2 regions of the Streptomyces sp. NBC_00663 genome follow, and region 2 is predicted to be linked to the other one. Evidence: predicted binding sites of a transcription regulator. Region 2 holds the regulator's gene; the other holds the start of a gene.
What was found. Region 2 encodes HrcA, which represses chaperone genes, less so after heat shock. Its sites were predicted from a motif close to TTNGCACTCNGNNNNNCNGAGTGCNAA; they were not measured.
Positions count from the first base shown of each region.

Region 1: a site for HrcA is predicted at 3,432-3,458, ahead of groES (co-chaperone GroES). Genes of this name have one in related genera too.

Region 1 is NZ_CP109027.1:3,851,187-3,858,941, forward strand. Features, by position in the region: gene OG866_RS17355 (hypothetical protein) at 1-245, opposite strand, end outside; gene OG866_RS17360 (ester cyclase) at 382-1,086, shown strand; gene groL (chaperonin GroEL) at 1,231-2,856, opposite strand; gene groES (co-chaperone GroES) at 2,979-3,287, opposite strand; gene OG866_RS17375 (polysaccharide deacetylase family protein) at 3,537-4,250, opposite strand; gene OG866_RS17380 (polysaccharide deacetylase family protein) at 4,247-5,158, opposite strand; gene OG866_RS17385 (THUMP-like domain-containing protein) at 5,249-6,418, shown strand; gene OG866_RS17390 (cell wall-binding repeat-containing protein) at 6,425-7,755, opposite strand, start outside.
Region 2 is NZ_CP109027.1:6,486,016-6,493,770, forward strand. Features, by position in the region: gene OG866_RS29575 (DUF3097 domain-containing protein) at 1-607, opposite strand, end outside; gene OG866_RS29580 (MBL fold metallo-hydrolase) at 639-1,370, opposite strand; gene hrcA (heat-inducible transcriptional repressor HrcA) at 1,534-2,550, shown strand; gene dnaJ (molecular chaperone DnaJ) at 2,551-3,687, shown strand; gene OG866_RS29595 (nitronate monooxygenase) at 3,800-4,888, shown strand; gene OG866_RS29600 (16S rRNA (uracil(1498)-N(3))-methyltransferase) at 4,885-5,634, shown strand; gene OG866_RS29605 (VOC family protein) at 5,657-6,049, shown strand; gene OG866_RS29610 (hypothetical protein) at 5,991-6,413, opposite strand; gene OG866_RS29615 (hypothetical protein) at 6,566-7,090, shown strand; gene OG866_RS29620 (S41 family peptidase) at 7,106-7,755, shown strand, end outside.

The DNA of each region.
Region 1 (7,755 bases), 2.6 Mb from region 2:
GCCAGGTACTGGGCGAGCTTGGCGGCGAGGCTGTCGTCCTTCGAGCCGACCTTGAAGAGGGCGTAGGTGTCGACCTCGTTGTTCAGCCGAATACGCAGAACCGTCTCGGTGATGTGACGAATGTAGTAGTCCCGGTCGGTCCATTCGCCCGCGTGCAGTTCGCGCAACTTGGTGACGCGCTGGAACTGCTTCTCCATCAATTCCTCGGCCAGGCTCTCGAGTCGGGACCGATCAAGCTTCGTCATTACGGATTCCTCCTCCTTGGATCAGTCATGAGTCTGGCTTGAGCACGAGTGGAGCCACAGGGCCAATATGCAGATCGTGGCCCCATGGGAGGAGAATGGTCCTGTACTACCGGACCCAGGGGGCCGGAGGCGTGCCATGACCTTCGTACAGCTCATCGACTGCAAGACCAGCCGGTTCGACGAGATGAACCGGCTGATGGACCGGTGGGTCGAACAGACCAACGGGAGACGGACCGCGACGCACGACCTCGTCGGCAAGGACCGCTCCGACGCGTCGCACTTCCTTCAGATCGTGGAGTTCCCGTCGTACGAGGAGGCGATGCGGAACTCGAACCTGCCCGAGACGGACAGGATCTTCCAGGAGATGGTGGCTCTCTGCGACGAGATGCCGACGTTCACGGACCTCGAGGTCGTACGGGACGAGCAGCTGTACGCCGCCACGTCCCGCCGCTTCTTCGAGGCGCTGGCCGGGAAGGAGGCGCCGTCGTTCGAGGGGCTGCTGGCCGAGGAGTACCACGATCATGATCCGGCCAATGCGCAGGACACGGTCGGGCTGGAGGCCATGCGGGACGAGGTCGAGATGTGGAAGACCGGCTTCGACTTCGACTTCACCATCGACGATCAGCTGGCCCAGGGTGACCGGGTGTGCACGCGCTGGACCTGGCACGGCACGCACACCGGTGACTTCATGGGGGTCCCGGCGACGGGGAAGCGGGTGTCCATGACCGGCACCACCATCCACCGGTGCACCGCGGACGGCATGATCGCCGAGGCCTGGTGGCAGTACGACCGGCTGGGCCTGATGGGGCAGCTGGGCGCGCTGGACGACCTGGAGCAGTGAGTCCGGACACGGGGAAGCCGGGCACGGGGAAGCCGGGCACGGGGAAGCCGGGCACGGGGAAGCCGGGCACGGGGAAGCCCCCGGTCCGCTGCGGCGGGCCGGGGGCTTCCTTCAGGCTCGTGGAGCCTCAGTGCTCGTGGAGCCTTAGTGGGAGTGGCCGTGGCTGTGACCACCGGCGGCCGGCTCCTCCTCTTCCTTCTTCTCGACGACCAGGGTCTCGGTCGTCAGGAGGAGGGAGGCGATGGAGGCGGCGTTCTCCAGGGCGGAGCGGGTGACCTTGACCGGGTCGATGACGCCGGCCTTGACCAGGTCGCCGTACTCACCGGTGGCGGCGTTGAAGCCCTGGCCCTTGTCGAGCTCGGCGACCTTGGAGGTGATGACGTAGCCCTCCAGGCCGGCGTTCTCGGCGATCCAGCGCAGCGGCTCGACGACGGCCTTGCGGACGACGGCGACACCGGTGGCCTCGTCGCCGGTCTTGCCCAGGCCGCCCTCCAGCACCTTCGCGGCGTGGACGAGCGCGGAGCCACCACCGGAGACGATGCCCTCCTCGACCGCGGCGCGGGTCGCGGAGATGGCGTCCTCCAGACGGTGCTTCTTCTCCTTCAGCTCCACCTCGGTGGCGGCGCCGACCTTGATCACGCACACGCCGCCGGCCAGCTTCGCGAGGCGCTCCTGGAGCTTCTCGCGGTCCCAGTCGGAGTCCGTGTTCTCGATCTCGGCCTTGATCTGGGCGACGCGGCCCGTGACGTCGGCGGAGTCGCCGGCGCCGTCGACGACCGTGGTGTCGTCCTTGGTGATCGTGACGCGGCGGGCGGAGCCCAGCACGTCCAGACCGGCCTGGTCGAGCTTGAGGCCGACCTCCTCGGAGATGACCGTGGCGCCGGTGAGGACCGCGAGGTCCTGAAGCATCGCCTTGCGGCGGTCACCGAAGCCGGGGGCCTTCACGGCGACGGCGTTGAACGTGCCGCGGATCTTGTTGACGACCAGGGTCGACAGGGCCTCGCCCTCGACGTCCTCGGCGATGATCAGCAGCGGCTTGGAGGCGCCGGCCTGGATGACCTTCTCCAGGAGCGGCAGCAGGTCCTGGATGGAGGAGATCTTGCCCTGGTTGATCAGGATGTACGGGTCGTCGAGGACGGCCTCCATACGCTCCTGGTCGGACACCATGTACGGGGACAGGTAGCCCTTGTCGAAGGCCATGCCCTCGGTGAAGTCCAGCTCGAGACCGAAGGTGTTGGACTCCTCGACGGTGATGACACCGTCCTTGCCGACCTTGTCCATCGCCTCGGCGATGAGCTCGCCGACCTGCGAGTCCTGGGCGGACAGCGCGGCGACGGCGGCGATGTCGGCCTTGTCCTCGATCGGACGGGCAGTGGCGAGGAGGTCCTCGGAGACGGCGGCGACGGCCGCGTCGATGCCCTTCTTCAGGGCGGCCGGGGAGGCACCCGCGGCGACGTTCTTCAGGCCCTCGCGGACCAGCGCCTGGGCGAGCACGGTGGCGGTGGTCGTACCGTCACCCGCGATGTCGTTGGTCTTGGTCGCCACCTCCTTCACCAGCTGCGCGCCGAGGTTCTCGTACGGGTCCTCGATCTCTACCTCACGGGCGATCGTGACACCGTCGTTGGTGATGGTGGGGGCGCCGAACTTCTTGTCGATGACGACGTTGCGGCCCTTGGGGCCGATCGTCACCTTGACCGTGTCGGCAAGCTTGTTGACGCCGCGCTCGAGGGCGCGACGGGCGTCCTCGTCGAACTTCAGGATCTTCGCCATGGGAGCGGTTCAGCCCTCTCGAAAAACGTGGGTGAAAAAGCGAACTGCGCCCCTGACGCCCGGCTTCATAAGGTCGCGGGGGCCCGGGGCGCAGCTCAAAAAGCGGAAATGCTGGAGATGACTTACTTCTCGATGACCGCGAGCACGTCGCGGGACGAGAGGACGAGGTACTCCTCGCCGTTGTACTTCACCTCGGTGCCGCCGTACTTGCTGTACAGCACGATGTCGCCGACCTTCACGTCGAGCGGCAGGCGCTCGCCGTTCTCGAAGCGACCCGGACCGACGGCGAGGATGACGCCCTCCTGGGGCTTCTCCTTCGCGGTGTCCGGAATGACCAGGCCAGAGGCCGTGGTCTGCTCGGCGTCGAGCGGCTGGACCACAATGCGGTCCTCGAGCGGCTTGATGGCAACCTTGGAGCTGGCGGTCGTCACGATCCGACCTCCCCCTTCGGAGATCTCACGGGGTTAACTGTCTGAGGTGGCGACCAGGTCGATCCGTCGTCGCGGGTGCCGGACCTGCCCGTCGCTATTGGCACTCTCCAGGGGGGAGTGCCAGACCCGAGACTATGACCGCGATTAGCACTCGGTCAAGCGGACTGCTAATCGCGTCCCCACATCGGACCGCTCACAGCCCCTCACAGCCGCCCCCACCGCACCCACCGCACACACCGCACACACCGCTCAGAGGTAGTCCTCCAGCCGCCCCACCCTCAGCCCCGCCCCCTGGATCTCCCGCAGCAGCCGTGTCGTCCGTTCCGCGAGGGTCAGGCCGGTGGTCTCCGTCGACGGGAGGGAGACGATGTCGCCGGGGAGCAGCCGGTGCCCGCCGGTCGCGTACGTGAGGTGCTCGCCGTCCATCGACGCCCGCCACAGCACGACCGCCCCGACGCCGCAGTCCGTGGCCGCGCGCAGGGTCGTGGAGTCGTACGTCCCGTAGGGCGGGCGGAAGAGGCGGGGGCGGATGCCGAAGCGGGCGCCGAGTTTGTCCTGCTGGCCGCAGATCTCGGCGCGCTGCCCGGCGTACGGCAGGCCGCGCAGGGCGGTGTGGTCGAGGGTGTGGTTCTGGATCGACGCGCCGACCGACTGGAGGCGCGCGAAGTGTCCGTAGCCCGGGCCGACCACGCTGTCCGTGAGGAACATGCTGACGGGCAGCCGCCGTTGACGGACCAGCTCGACGAAGCGCGGGTCTTGCTCGACACCGTCGTCGTACGTCAGGAAGACGACCTTGTCGGAGGTGGCGACCCGGCTGACGACAGGGACGGCCGCGGGCCCGGACCGCACCCCCTTCGCCCCGTATGTCACCGCTTTCTTGCCCAGCCGTTCGATGGGGTCGACGGACTGGGCGCAGCCGGTCAGGAGCAGCGCCAGCGCCACAGCGGCCGTCAAGGCCCTCACAGGTAGTCCTCCAGCCGCGCCACCGCGTACCCCTCGGCCGTGATCTTGTCGAGGAAGCGTCGGATCATGTCCGGCATCGTGCCCTTCCACTCCTGTCGGCCGCGGAAGTGACTCAGCACGATGTCGCCCGGGTGGATCTTCCGGTCCCACTCGCGGTACTCCCAGTGGTCGACGAAGACCTCCTCGTTCCAGATCGGCGCGTACTTCACCCCGCACGCCTTCGCGGCGACCAGGGTGTCCTGGTTGTAGTTGCCGAAGGGCGGCCGGAAGAGCAGGGGCCGTCTGCCGTAGTGCTTCTCGATGACGTCCTGCATGCCGCAGATCTCGCGCTTCTGGCGGCCGTAGGACAGCCCCGGCAGATAGGGGTGGTGGAGGGTGTGGTTGTTGAGCACGACCCCCCGGTCCTGCATGCGCTTGAAGTACCCGTAGTCCTCCTTGATCAGGAAGTTGCTGAGGAAGGCGGTGTACGGGATCTTCAGCTCGCTCATCATCCGCAGGAACGCCGGGTCCTTGTCGGCACCGTCGTCGATGGTGAGGAAGACGATCTTCTCTTCGGTGGGGATCGTGGTGAAGACGGGCGGCAGGCCCCGCTCCTCGTGGCCGTCGACCTCGAAGCCCTTGCGGGTGGTGATCCGCGGCTTCTCGGCGGGCGGGGCGGGCGGCTTCAGCGGAGCCCGGGCCAGCCCCCAGCGCTTCGCGATCCTCGCCTGCGCGCGGAGCCTGGTGGCGTACGTGTCGAGGGCGCGGGCCTGGGGTGCCTTCAGGGGCTGCTGGCCGGGGGCCGGGCGGACCTTGGCGCTCTCGCCCTGCGCACAGCCGGAGGCGACGGCGGCGAGGGCCAGGACGGCGAGTGTGCCCCGCAGATTCCATCTGGCCCGACTTTTGTCATTTTGTACTACAGATCCCATGGCGCCGGATCTTCGCAGGCCAGGGCCCCACCCCCGCCCCGACACCACTACCTGCGGCAGACCATCCACCGACTGGCTCACAATGAGGCGGTGAACGACCTCGCCCCCCTCCTCACCCCCGCCGGCCGCGCCCTCCTCGACGAGGTGCGCGGCACCGCCCCCGCCGACGAACTCGCCGTCGCCACCCGGCTGCGCCGCGAACACCCCGCGGACCTGGTCTCGGCGGCGCTCGGCCAGGCGCGGCTGCGGCAGCGGGCGGTGGCGAAGTTCGGGGACGAGGACGCGGCGCGGATGTTCTTCACCCCGAACGGCGTGGAGCAGTCGACGCGGGCGAGCGTGGCGACGTACCGCGCGCGGCGGCTCAAGGAGTTGGGGGTCACCTCCGTCGCCGACCTGTGCTCAGGCATCGGCGGCGACGCGATCGCCCTGGCGCGGGCCGGGATCAGGGTGCTCGCCGTGGACCGGGATCCACTGACGGCGGCGGCAGCGCGGGCGAACGCGGAGGCGCTGGGCCTGTCCGGCCTCATCGAGGTCAGAGAGGCTGATGTCACGGAGGTCGACACCGCCGGTTACGACGCCGTGTTCGTGGACCCCGCCCGGCGCTCCGCCAAGCGCGGCCGGATCTTCGACCCGGAGGCCTACTCCCCGCCCCTGTCCTGGGCGATCGAAACGGCCCTCAAGGCCCCGCACGCCGCCCTGAAGATCGCCCCCGGTATCCCGCACGAGGCGATCCCCGCCGAGGCCGAGGCCGAGTGGATCTCGGACGGCGGGGACGTGAAGGAGGCGGTGCTGTGGTTCGGGACGGCGCCGGGGGCCGTCCGGGCAACCTTGCTGCCGGGTCCGCGCACCCTCCTCGGGCGCGGTCTGCCCGATCCCGAAGTCCGGCCCGTGGGGCGGTACTTGTACGAGCCCGACGGCGCCGTCATCCGCGCCCACCTGGTCGCCGAGGTCGCCGAGGACCTGGAGGGCGGGCTGATCGACGAGACGATCGCGTACATCACCGCCGACGAACTGCACGCGACCCCGTACGCCACCGCGTACGAGATCACCGACCGACTCCCCTTCAACGTGAAGAAGCTGAAGGCGCTGCTGCGGGAGCGGGGGGTCGGGATCCTGACCGTGAAGAAGCGGGGTTCGGCCGTCGAACCGGAGGAACTGCGTCGCAAGGTCCTGCCGAAACCGCACGGGAAGGCCGAGGCGACCGTGTTCCTGACCCGGGTCGCGGGGGCACCGACGATGCTGGTCGGAGCCCCCGCCTGAGCGCCGCTACCGGGTGGCTGTCGTCCGCAGCGCGCCGATGCCCGGGCTCGCCTTGGGCGCGGCCAGGGCGCCGGAGTTCGCCGCCGGGGGCTCCAGGCCGTTGTAGAACGGCGTGTAACCCCACTGGCTGCTGTCGGCGCTGATCGCGCCGCCCGCGGAGTTCAGCGCGGGCGTCGACACCGACCCGGTGCCGCCGAAGACGGCCAGGTAGCTGAGGCTGGCGGCACCCTTGACCAGGTACGACTTCGTGTCGGCGGAGAGCGCGTCGGTCTTCGTCCACAGCAGGGGGCCGTAGACGTTCATCGCCGCCGCGGCGGAGGCGCCGCCACGCCAGCTGTCGACCGAGGCCAGCGCGGCGTTGCGCGGGCCGCCCCACCAGAAGCGGGCGAGCGCGGCGGCCGTGGCCTCGTGGGTGCTCCCCGTGACCGGGTAGTAGGTGTACCTCGAGGGCCAGTTGGAGAACGTCGTGTGCGTCAGCGCGTACTTCGCGGAGCCGCCGACCGGGATGACGAGCGTCTCGCGCGGGTCGATACCGTTGAGGTACGACTTCACGGACGAGGTCAGCTTGTTGCCCTCGTTGAGGACGACGACCGCCTTGCCGCTCTTGCCCAGCCCACCGGCCGCGGAAGCCGCCGCCAGCGCCGAGTGGTAGTCGGTGCCGGTGGCGAGGAAGACATGGGTCGGGGCACCGGTGATCGCCTTGGCGACCGCCACCGAGGTCGAGTAACGGGACGTACCCGCAAGGCGCTTGGGGGTGAAGCCGAGCGAGGTGACCTTCGAGGCGACGGCGCTGCTCAGGATCGACGTGCCGCCGACGAGATAGACCGGCGCGCCGGGCTTGAGGACCCGCTTCAGCTCCGTCTGCACCGCCGAGGACAGCGAGGTGGCCGAGGTCAGCAGGACCGGGCCGCCCTTCTTGCCGGCGAGCGCGGGGGAGGTCAGCGCGTAGGCCTGGCTGTCCTTGGAGACCAGCACGGCGGACGAGGCGTTCTTGAGGCCTGCCTCGCTCTGTCCGACGGTGTTCCAGGTCCAGCGGGACGCGGCGATGTTGCTGCCGTAGACGTCGGCGCCCCACACCCGGCCCACGCCGTTCTTGCGCAGCGGCTGCCAGGCGGGCGAGCGGCCGCCGTACGGGAAGAGGGTGCCCTCGCTCACCCCGTCCGCGGTGAGGGTCAGGACGACGTTGCCCGTCATGCAGCAGCCGCCGGTCGCGGTCTCCTTGCGGTCGAAGTGGACCACCAGGCGGTCGCTCGCGGGCGCCCAGGACGCGGAGTCGTAGTCCGCGGTGTCCTGGGTGAGCCGGCGCTCGCCCGTGCCGTCGGTGTTGACGGAGAACA
Region 2 (7,755 bases):
GGGACGACGGCTTCACCGCCTCCCAGATGTCGATGTAGGGGTGGCCGACGACCAGGGCGTGTTCGCTGGTGACCGATGCCGCGATACGGGACTCCTTGCTGCCCGGCACCAGGTGGTCCACCAGGACGCCGAGGCGGGCGTCCGGACCCGGGGCGAACTCCTCCACGATCCTCGGCAGGTCGTCCACGCCCTCCAGGTACTCCACGACCACGCCCTCGATGCGCAGGTCGTCGCCCCAGACCTTCTCGACCAGCTCGGCGTCGTGCCGGCCCTCGACGTAGATGCGTCCGGCGCGGGCCACGCGTGCGCGGGCGCCGGGGACGGCGACCGAACCGGAGGCGGTGCGGGAGGGACGTACAGGCGCGCTTGAAGGCCGTACGAGCGTCACCACCCGGCCCTCCAGCAGGAAACCCCGAGGCTCCAGCGGGAAGACCCGGAGCTTGCCGAAGCGGTCCTCCAGGGTCACCGTGCCCGCCTCGCAGCGGATCACCGCGCCGCAGAAGCCGGTGCCGGGCTCCTCGACCACCAGGCCGGGCTCGGCCGGGACCTCCGGGACGGGCTTCGGCTTCTTCCACGGCGGGGTCAGATCGGCGGAGTACTGGCGCATTCGGATGACGATAGGAGAAGCCGGGGTGCGGTCAGGGCGACACGCCGAAACGCCGGGCCAGGGCGTCCCGCTGCGCCCGCACGAACGCGGCGTCCACCACCGCTCCGTGACCGGGCACGTACAGCGCGTCCTCGCCGCCCAGGTCCAGGAGCCGGTCCAGGGCCGCGGGCCAATGCGACGGTACGGCGTCCGGGCCCGCCTGCGCTTCGCCGGACTCCTCGACCAGGTCACCGCAGAACACCACCTCGGGCGAGCCCGGCACCAGCACCGCGAGGTCGTGGGCCGTGTGCCCGGGGCCGACGTTGGCCAGCAGGACCTGCCGGCCGCCGCCGAGGTCGAGGGTCCACTCGCCGGAGACCAGATGGCGGGGCCGGGCGAGGGCGTCGACCGCCTCCTCGGCCGCCCCCGCCTCCAGGCCGTTGCCGATCGCGTCCGCGCGCAGCTCCTCGCGAGCCTGCTGCTGGTCGAGCAGCGTGTCCATGCCGACCGGCCCGAACACCTCCGCACCCGCGAACGCCGCCGCACCGAAGACATGGTCGAAGTGGGGGTGGGTCAGCGCGAGATGGGTCACACGGTGCCCGGCGAGCGACTCCGCCTGCGCCCGCAGCCGGGCCCCCTCCGCGAGGCTCGACCCGGCATCGATCAACAGGGCCGTGTCCGCCCCGACGACCAGCCCTGCCGTGCAGTCCCAGACCGGGAGCCGGCACCGGCCCACCCCGGCCGCCACCCGCTGCCACCCCAGCTCTTCCCAAGTCACCGTCATACCGCGACGCTAGCCGTACGAGCGGTTCACGAGCTGTCACACCCCGACCGACCTTGCCCGGGTGGCACCCCACCGCCGTACACTGGGCCGCGGGGAACGCTGGCACTCGGGCGGACAGAGTGCCAGGCAGGGGCCTGGGGACCGACTTCTGGAGGTGTGCGCGATGCTGAGTGAACGCAGGCTTCAGGTGCTGCGCGCCATCGTCCAGGACTATGTGGGGACGGAGGAGCCCGTCGGCTCCAAGGCCCTCACCGAGCGCCACAGCCTTGGCGTCTCCCCGGCGACCGTGCGCAACGACATGGCCGCCCTGGAGGACGAGGGGTACATCGCCCAGCCGCACACCAGCGCCGGGCGCATCCCCACCGACAAGGGCTACCGCCTGTTCGTGGACAAGCTCGCGGGCGTCAAGCCCATGACCGCGCCCGAGCGGCGCGCGATCCAGAACTTCCTCGACGGCGCCGTCGACCTCGATGACGTGGTGGCCCGGACCGTGCGGCTGCTCGCGCAGCTCACCCGGCAGGTGGCGGTGGTGCAGTATCCGTCGCTGACCCGGTCCACCGTGCGGCATGTGGAACTGCTCTCGCTCGCCCCGGCGCGCGTGATGCTCGTCCTGATCACCGACACGGGCCGGGTCGAGCAGCGCATGATCGACTGCCCGGCCCCCTTCGGGGAGGCCTCGCTGGCCGATCTGCGGGCGCGCCTCAACAGCCGGGTCGCGGGGCGTCGGTTCGCCGATGTGCCGCGACTGGTCGAGGACCTGCCCGAGGGCTTCGACGTCGAGGATCGGGGTACGGTCGCGACGGTGCTCTCCACGCTGCTGGAGACACTGGTCGAGGAGAACGAGGAACGGTTGATGATCGGCGGAACCGCCAATCTCACCCGCTTCGGACATGACTTCCCCCTCACCATCCGGCCGGTCCTGGAAGCACTGGAGGAGCAGGTCGTGCTCCTCAAGTTGCTTGGCGAGGCCGGGGATTCGGGCATGACCGTACGCATCGGTCACGAGAACGCCTATGAGGGACTCAACTCAACTTCGGTGGTGTCGGTCGGCTACGGTTCGGGCGGCGAGGCAGTAGCCAAGCTCGGCGTGGTCGGACCGACCCGCATGGATTACCCGGGAACGATGGGAGCGGTACGCGCAGTGGCACGGTACGTCGGACAGATCCTGGCGGAGTCGTAAGTGGCCACGGACTACTACGCCGTTCTCGGCGTGCGCCGCGACGCGTCGCAGGATGAGATCAAGAAGGCGTTCCGTCGGCTCGCACGCGAGCTGCACCCGGACGTCAACCCCGATCCGAAGACCCAGGAGCGGTTCAAGGAGATCAACGCCGCTTACGAGGTGCTGTCGGACCCGCAGAAGAAGCAGGTCTACGACCTCGGCGGCGACCCGCTGTCCCAGGCGGGCGGCGCGGGCGCCGGCGGCTTCGGCGCGGGTGGCTTCGGGAACTTCTCGGACATCATGGACGCGTTCTTCGGTACGGCGTCCCAGCGCGGTCCGCGCTCGCGCACCCGGCGCGGCCAGGACGCGATGATCCGGCTGGAGATCGAGCTCGACGAGGCGGCCTTCGGCACCACGAAGGACATCCAGGTCGACACGGCGATCGTCTGCAACACCTGCAACGGTGAGGGCGCGGCGCCGGGAACCTCGGCCCAGACGTGTGACATGTGCCGCGGGCGCGGTGAGGTGTCGCAGGTCACCCGGTCCTTCCTGGGCCAGGTCATGACCTCGCGTCCCTGCCCGCAGTGCCAGGGCTTCGGCACGGTCGTCCCGACGCCGTGTCCCGAGTGCGCCGGTGACGGCCGGATCCGCTCCCGTCGCACACTGACCGTGAAGATCCCGGCCGGTGTGGACAACGGCACGCGGATCCAGCTCGCGGGTGAGGGCGAGGTCGGGCCCGGTGGCGGTCCCGCCGGTGACCTGTACGTCGAGATCCACGAGCTGCCGCACGCGATGTTCCAGCGGCGCGGTGACGATCTGCACTGCACGGTGACGATTCCGATGACGGCGGCGGCGCTCGGTACGAAGGTGCCGCTGGAGACGCTGGACGGGCTGGAGGAGGTCGACATCCGGCCGGGCACGCAGTCCGGGCAGTCGATCCCGCTGCACGGACGCGGTGTCACGCATCTGCGGGGCGGCGGCCGGGGCGATCTCATCGTGCACGTCGAGGTACAGACCCCGAACAAGCTGGACCCGGAGCAGGAGCGTCTGCTGCGCGAACTGGCGAAGCTGCGCGGCGAGGAACGGCCGACAGGACAGTTCCAGCCGGGCCAGCAAGGACTGTTCTCCCGGCTGAAGGACGCGTTCAACGGGCGGTGACACGGGTCGGGCGCCGGCGCCGCAAGGTGGCCGGCGCCTCCTCGTGCCAATGGACTATGCCGGGCGGAAGGCTGGATTCGGACTTGTTCGGGGGACGTGACAACATGCGGGCATGTCCTCCGCGCTGACCGATCTCTTCCCCTATCCGATCGTGCAGGCCCCCATGGCGGGCGGGGTCTCCGTGCCGCGGTTGGCCGCGGCCGTGTCCGACGCCGGGGGGCTCGGGTTCCTTGCCGCCGGGTACAAGACGGCCGACGGCATGTACCAGGAGATCAAGCAGCTGCGCGGGCTGACCGGACGGCCCTTCGGCGTCAATCTGTTCCTGCCGCAGCCCGAGTACGCGGATGCGGCCGCCGTCGACGTCTACTCGCACCAGCTGGCCGGGGAAGCCGCCTGGTACGAGACCGAGCTCGGCGACCCCGAGAGCGGGCGGGACGACGGGTACGACGCCAAGCTCGCCGTACTCCTCGACAACCCCGTACCCGTCGTCTCCTTCCACTTCGGGGTGCCGGGCGGTGAGGTGCTGGAGGCGCTGCGGAGGGCCGGGACCGTCACCCTCGTCACCGCGACCACCCCGGACGAGGCGCTCGCCGTGCAGCGGGCCGGGGCCGACGCGGTGATCGCGCAGGGCGTCGAGGCCGGCGGCCACCAGGGCACCCATCGGGACGTCCCCGAGACCGACGGCGCCGGGCTCGGGCTGCTCTCGCTCGTCGGGCAGATCAGGGAAACCGTGGGGATCCCCGTCGTCGCCGCCGGCGGCATCATGCGCGGCAGTCAGATCGCCGCCGTCCTCGCCGCGGGCGCCAGTGCCGCCCAGCTCGGCACCGCCTTCCTCGCCACCCCCGAGTCCGGCGCCGCCGACCTCCACAAGCAGGCCCTGACCAACCCTCTCTTCGTACGGACCGAACTGACCCGCGCCTTCTCCGGCCGGCCGGCCCGCGGGCTCGTCAACCGGTTCCTGCGCGAGCACGGCCCGTACGCCCCCGCCGCCTACCCCGAGGTCCATCACCTCACCTCGCCGTTGCGCAAGGCCGCCGCCAAGGCCAAGGACGCCCAGGGCATGGCCCTGTGGGCGGGACAGGGGCACCGGATGGCCCGCGAGCTGCCCGCCGGGCAGCTCGTCGAGGTGCTGGCCGCCGAACTCGCCGACGCCACGACAGCGTTGTCCGGCTTCCGGAACGCCGGAGGTGACCCGCGATGACCGCTCCCGTGTTCGTCGTCGAGCACTTCGACGCCGGTGGCGGCGGCCACTACGTCCTCGACGGACCCGAGGGACGGCACGCCGTCTCCGTGAAGCGCCTCCAGCCCGGCGAGGACGTCATCCTCACCGACGGCGCCGGCCGCTGGGCCGACTGTGTCGTGCTCGGCACCGAGGGCAAGGACCGGCTGATCGTCCAGCTGGACGGCGTCAGCGAGGAACCGGTGGCGCAGCCGCGCATCACGGTCGTCCAGGCGCTTCCCAAGGGTGACCGCGGTGAACTCGCCGTCGAGACCATGACCGAGGTCGGCGTCGACGCCGTCGTGCCCTGGCAGGCGGCCCGTTGCATCACCCAGTGGAAGGGCGAGCGAGGGCTCAAGGCACTCGGCAAGTGGCGGGGCACCGCCCGCGAGGCCGGCAAGCAGTCCCGCCGCGTCCGCTTCCCCGAGGTCGCGGACCTGGCCACGACCAAGCAGGTCGCCGCGCTGCTCGCCCGCGCCGACTTCGCCGCCGTACTCCACTCCGACTTCGAACGCGGCAGCCAGGCCCTCGCCACCGCCGAACTCCCCGGCGAGGGTGAGATCGTTCTCGTCGTCGGTCCCGAAGGGGGCGTCGCCAAGGACGAGTTGGCGCTCTTCGAGGAGGCCGGTGCGAAGGCGTACGTGCTGGGCCCTACCGTGTTGCGTACGTCGACCGCCGGGACGGCGGCCGCGGCCCTGCTCCTCGGCCGCACCGGCCGCTGGTCCTGACCGATCCTCCGGGGGAAACACCGTGGAACTCGCCCAAGTACGGCTCCTCGTCACCGACTTTGCCGCCTGTTACCGCTTCTACGCCGAAGTCCTCGGTCTGAAGCCGCAGTCGGGGGCGACCGAGGGACCGTACGAGAAGTTCAGCCCCAGCACAGGGGCGGCCGGTATCGCCCTCCAGGACCGGGCCATGATGGCCGGGATACTTGGCGAACTGGGCGACGCGGCCAGCGGGCACCGGTCGTTGGTGGTGCTGCGCGTCGACGCCCTGGACTCCTACTGCGAGCAGATCACCGCCCGGGGCGCGGAACTGCTGCACGGGCCCGCCCCGATGACGGACCGTATGCGGGTCGCCCACCTCAAGGACCCGGAGGGGAACCTGGTGGAACTCCAGGAGTGGCTGCTGCTGCGCGCTTGAGATCGACGGCCTCGGCGACGGCGTGGAAGAACTCCCAGCCGTCCAACTCGCCCTCACCGGGCGGCAGCAGACCACGCCGGGTCGCCTCGTCGAGCAGGGCACGTACGACACCGGGCTCGCGGAGATTGATGCCCGCGCCCTGGCCGTCCATCGCCCAGCCCTGGAACCAGATGTCGCCCTCGGAGACGTACCGGCCCGAGCCCGCGCCGCCCGGCCGGAACACGAACCGGGTGCGCCGGCCACCGCGGTGCAGGGTGACGATGTCCCGCCAGACGCCGTCGGCGCCCTTCTTCTGACGGAAGTTCCACAGATACGTCGTCTGCTCGTCGATGACGAGACGTCGGAGCCGGCGGTCTTTGCGCATGGCGTCACGTTAAGCGGACGGGCGGTGCCGGGTCGCCGGGTTTTCGGTGAGGGCTTCAGACGAGGGCGTCAGGCGAGGGCTTCACTCGATTGTGGGACGAGTGTCCGTATGCGCCCTACCGCGTCGGGCGGGACAGTGGGAAGCTGCCCTCCATGGGGGTATTGAGGAGGATTTGGCGGCACCGGGGCCGACGCGTCGCCGCCGTGGCCGCGCTCGCCGTCGTGACCGTCGGTGGCGCCGTCGCCTGTGATCCCGCGGGGCTGAGCTCCGCGTCCGTGGCGTACACCACCGACCAGACCGTCACCAAGGAGCTGGAGCGGCAGCACGCCAAGGTGCAGTGGCTCACCTGCCAGGCGTCCTACGGCAACCGCCCCACCCCGACCGCGACCGAGAACGCCGTCGCCGAGGTGCACTGCACCGGCGAGACCAGCGACGGCAAGGACATCAAGGCCGACGGGAAGATCACCCGGGTCGTCAACGGGCAGTGCGTGCGGGGTGAGTTGACCGCCAAGATCGACGGCAAGCAGTGGTTCCAGGTCAACGGTCTCGGCAACTGCAACGCCACCCCCGAGCCCACGCACGGCAACGGACAGCCCGGTGCCACGGTCACGGTCACCGTCACGGAGACGGTGTGGTGCGACAAGTACCCGGACTGCCGCCCGGTGCAGGGCAAATGACCTTAGGGTGATCGGGTGACCCAGCCCGCGACGCCCGCGTATCTCCGATACCCGCACCTGACCGGCGACCTGGTGGCCTTCACCGCCGAGGACGACGTGTGGATCGCGCCCCTCGACGGCGGCCGGGCCTGGCGGGTCAGCACCGACAACGTGCCGGTCTCCACCCCCCGAGTCTCACCCGACGGCACGACCGTCGCCTGGACCTCGACGCGCGACGGGGCACCCGAGGTGCACATCGCGCCGGTCGACGGCGGGCCCGCGAAACGGCTCACCCACTGGGGGAGTTGGCGTACCCAGGTGCGCGGCTGGACCCCGGACGGGCAGGTCCTCGCCCTCACCACCCACGGCCAGGCCAGCCCGCGCCGCTCCTGGGCGCACGCCGTCCCGCTCGACGGCGGACCGTCCACCGTCCTGCCGTACGGCCCGGTCGGCGCCGTCGCCCAAGGGCCGTCCACCGTGCTGCTGTCGGCGCCCATGGGGCGGGAGGCGGCCTGGTGGAAGCGGTACCGGGGCGGTACCGCGGGCAAGTTGTGGATCGACGACGGGGGCGACGGGGAGTTCGTACGGCTGCATGAGGAGCTCGACGGGAACATCGAGTTCCCGGTGTGGGCGGGGGAGCGCATCGCGTTTCTCTCCGACCACGAAGGCGTCGGGGCGCTCTACTC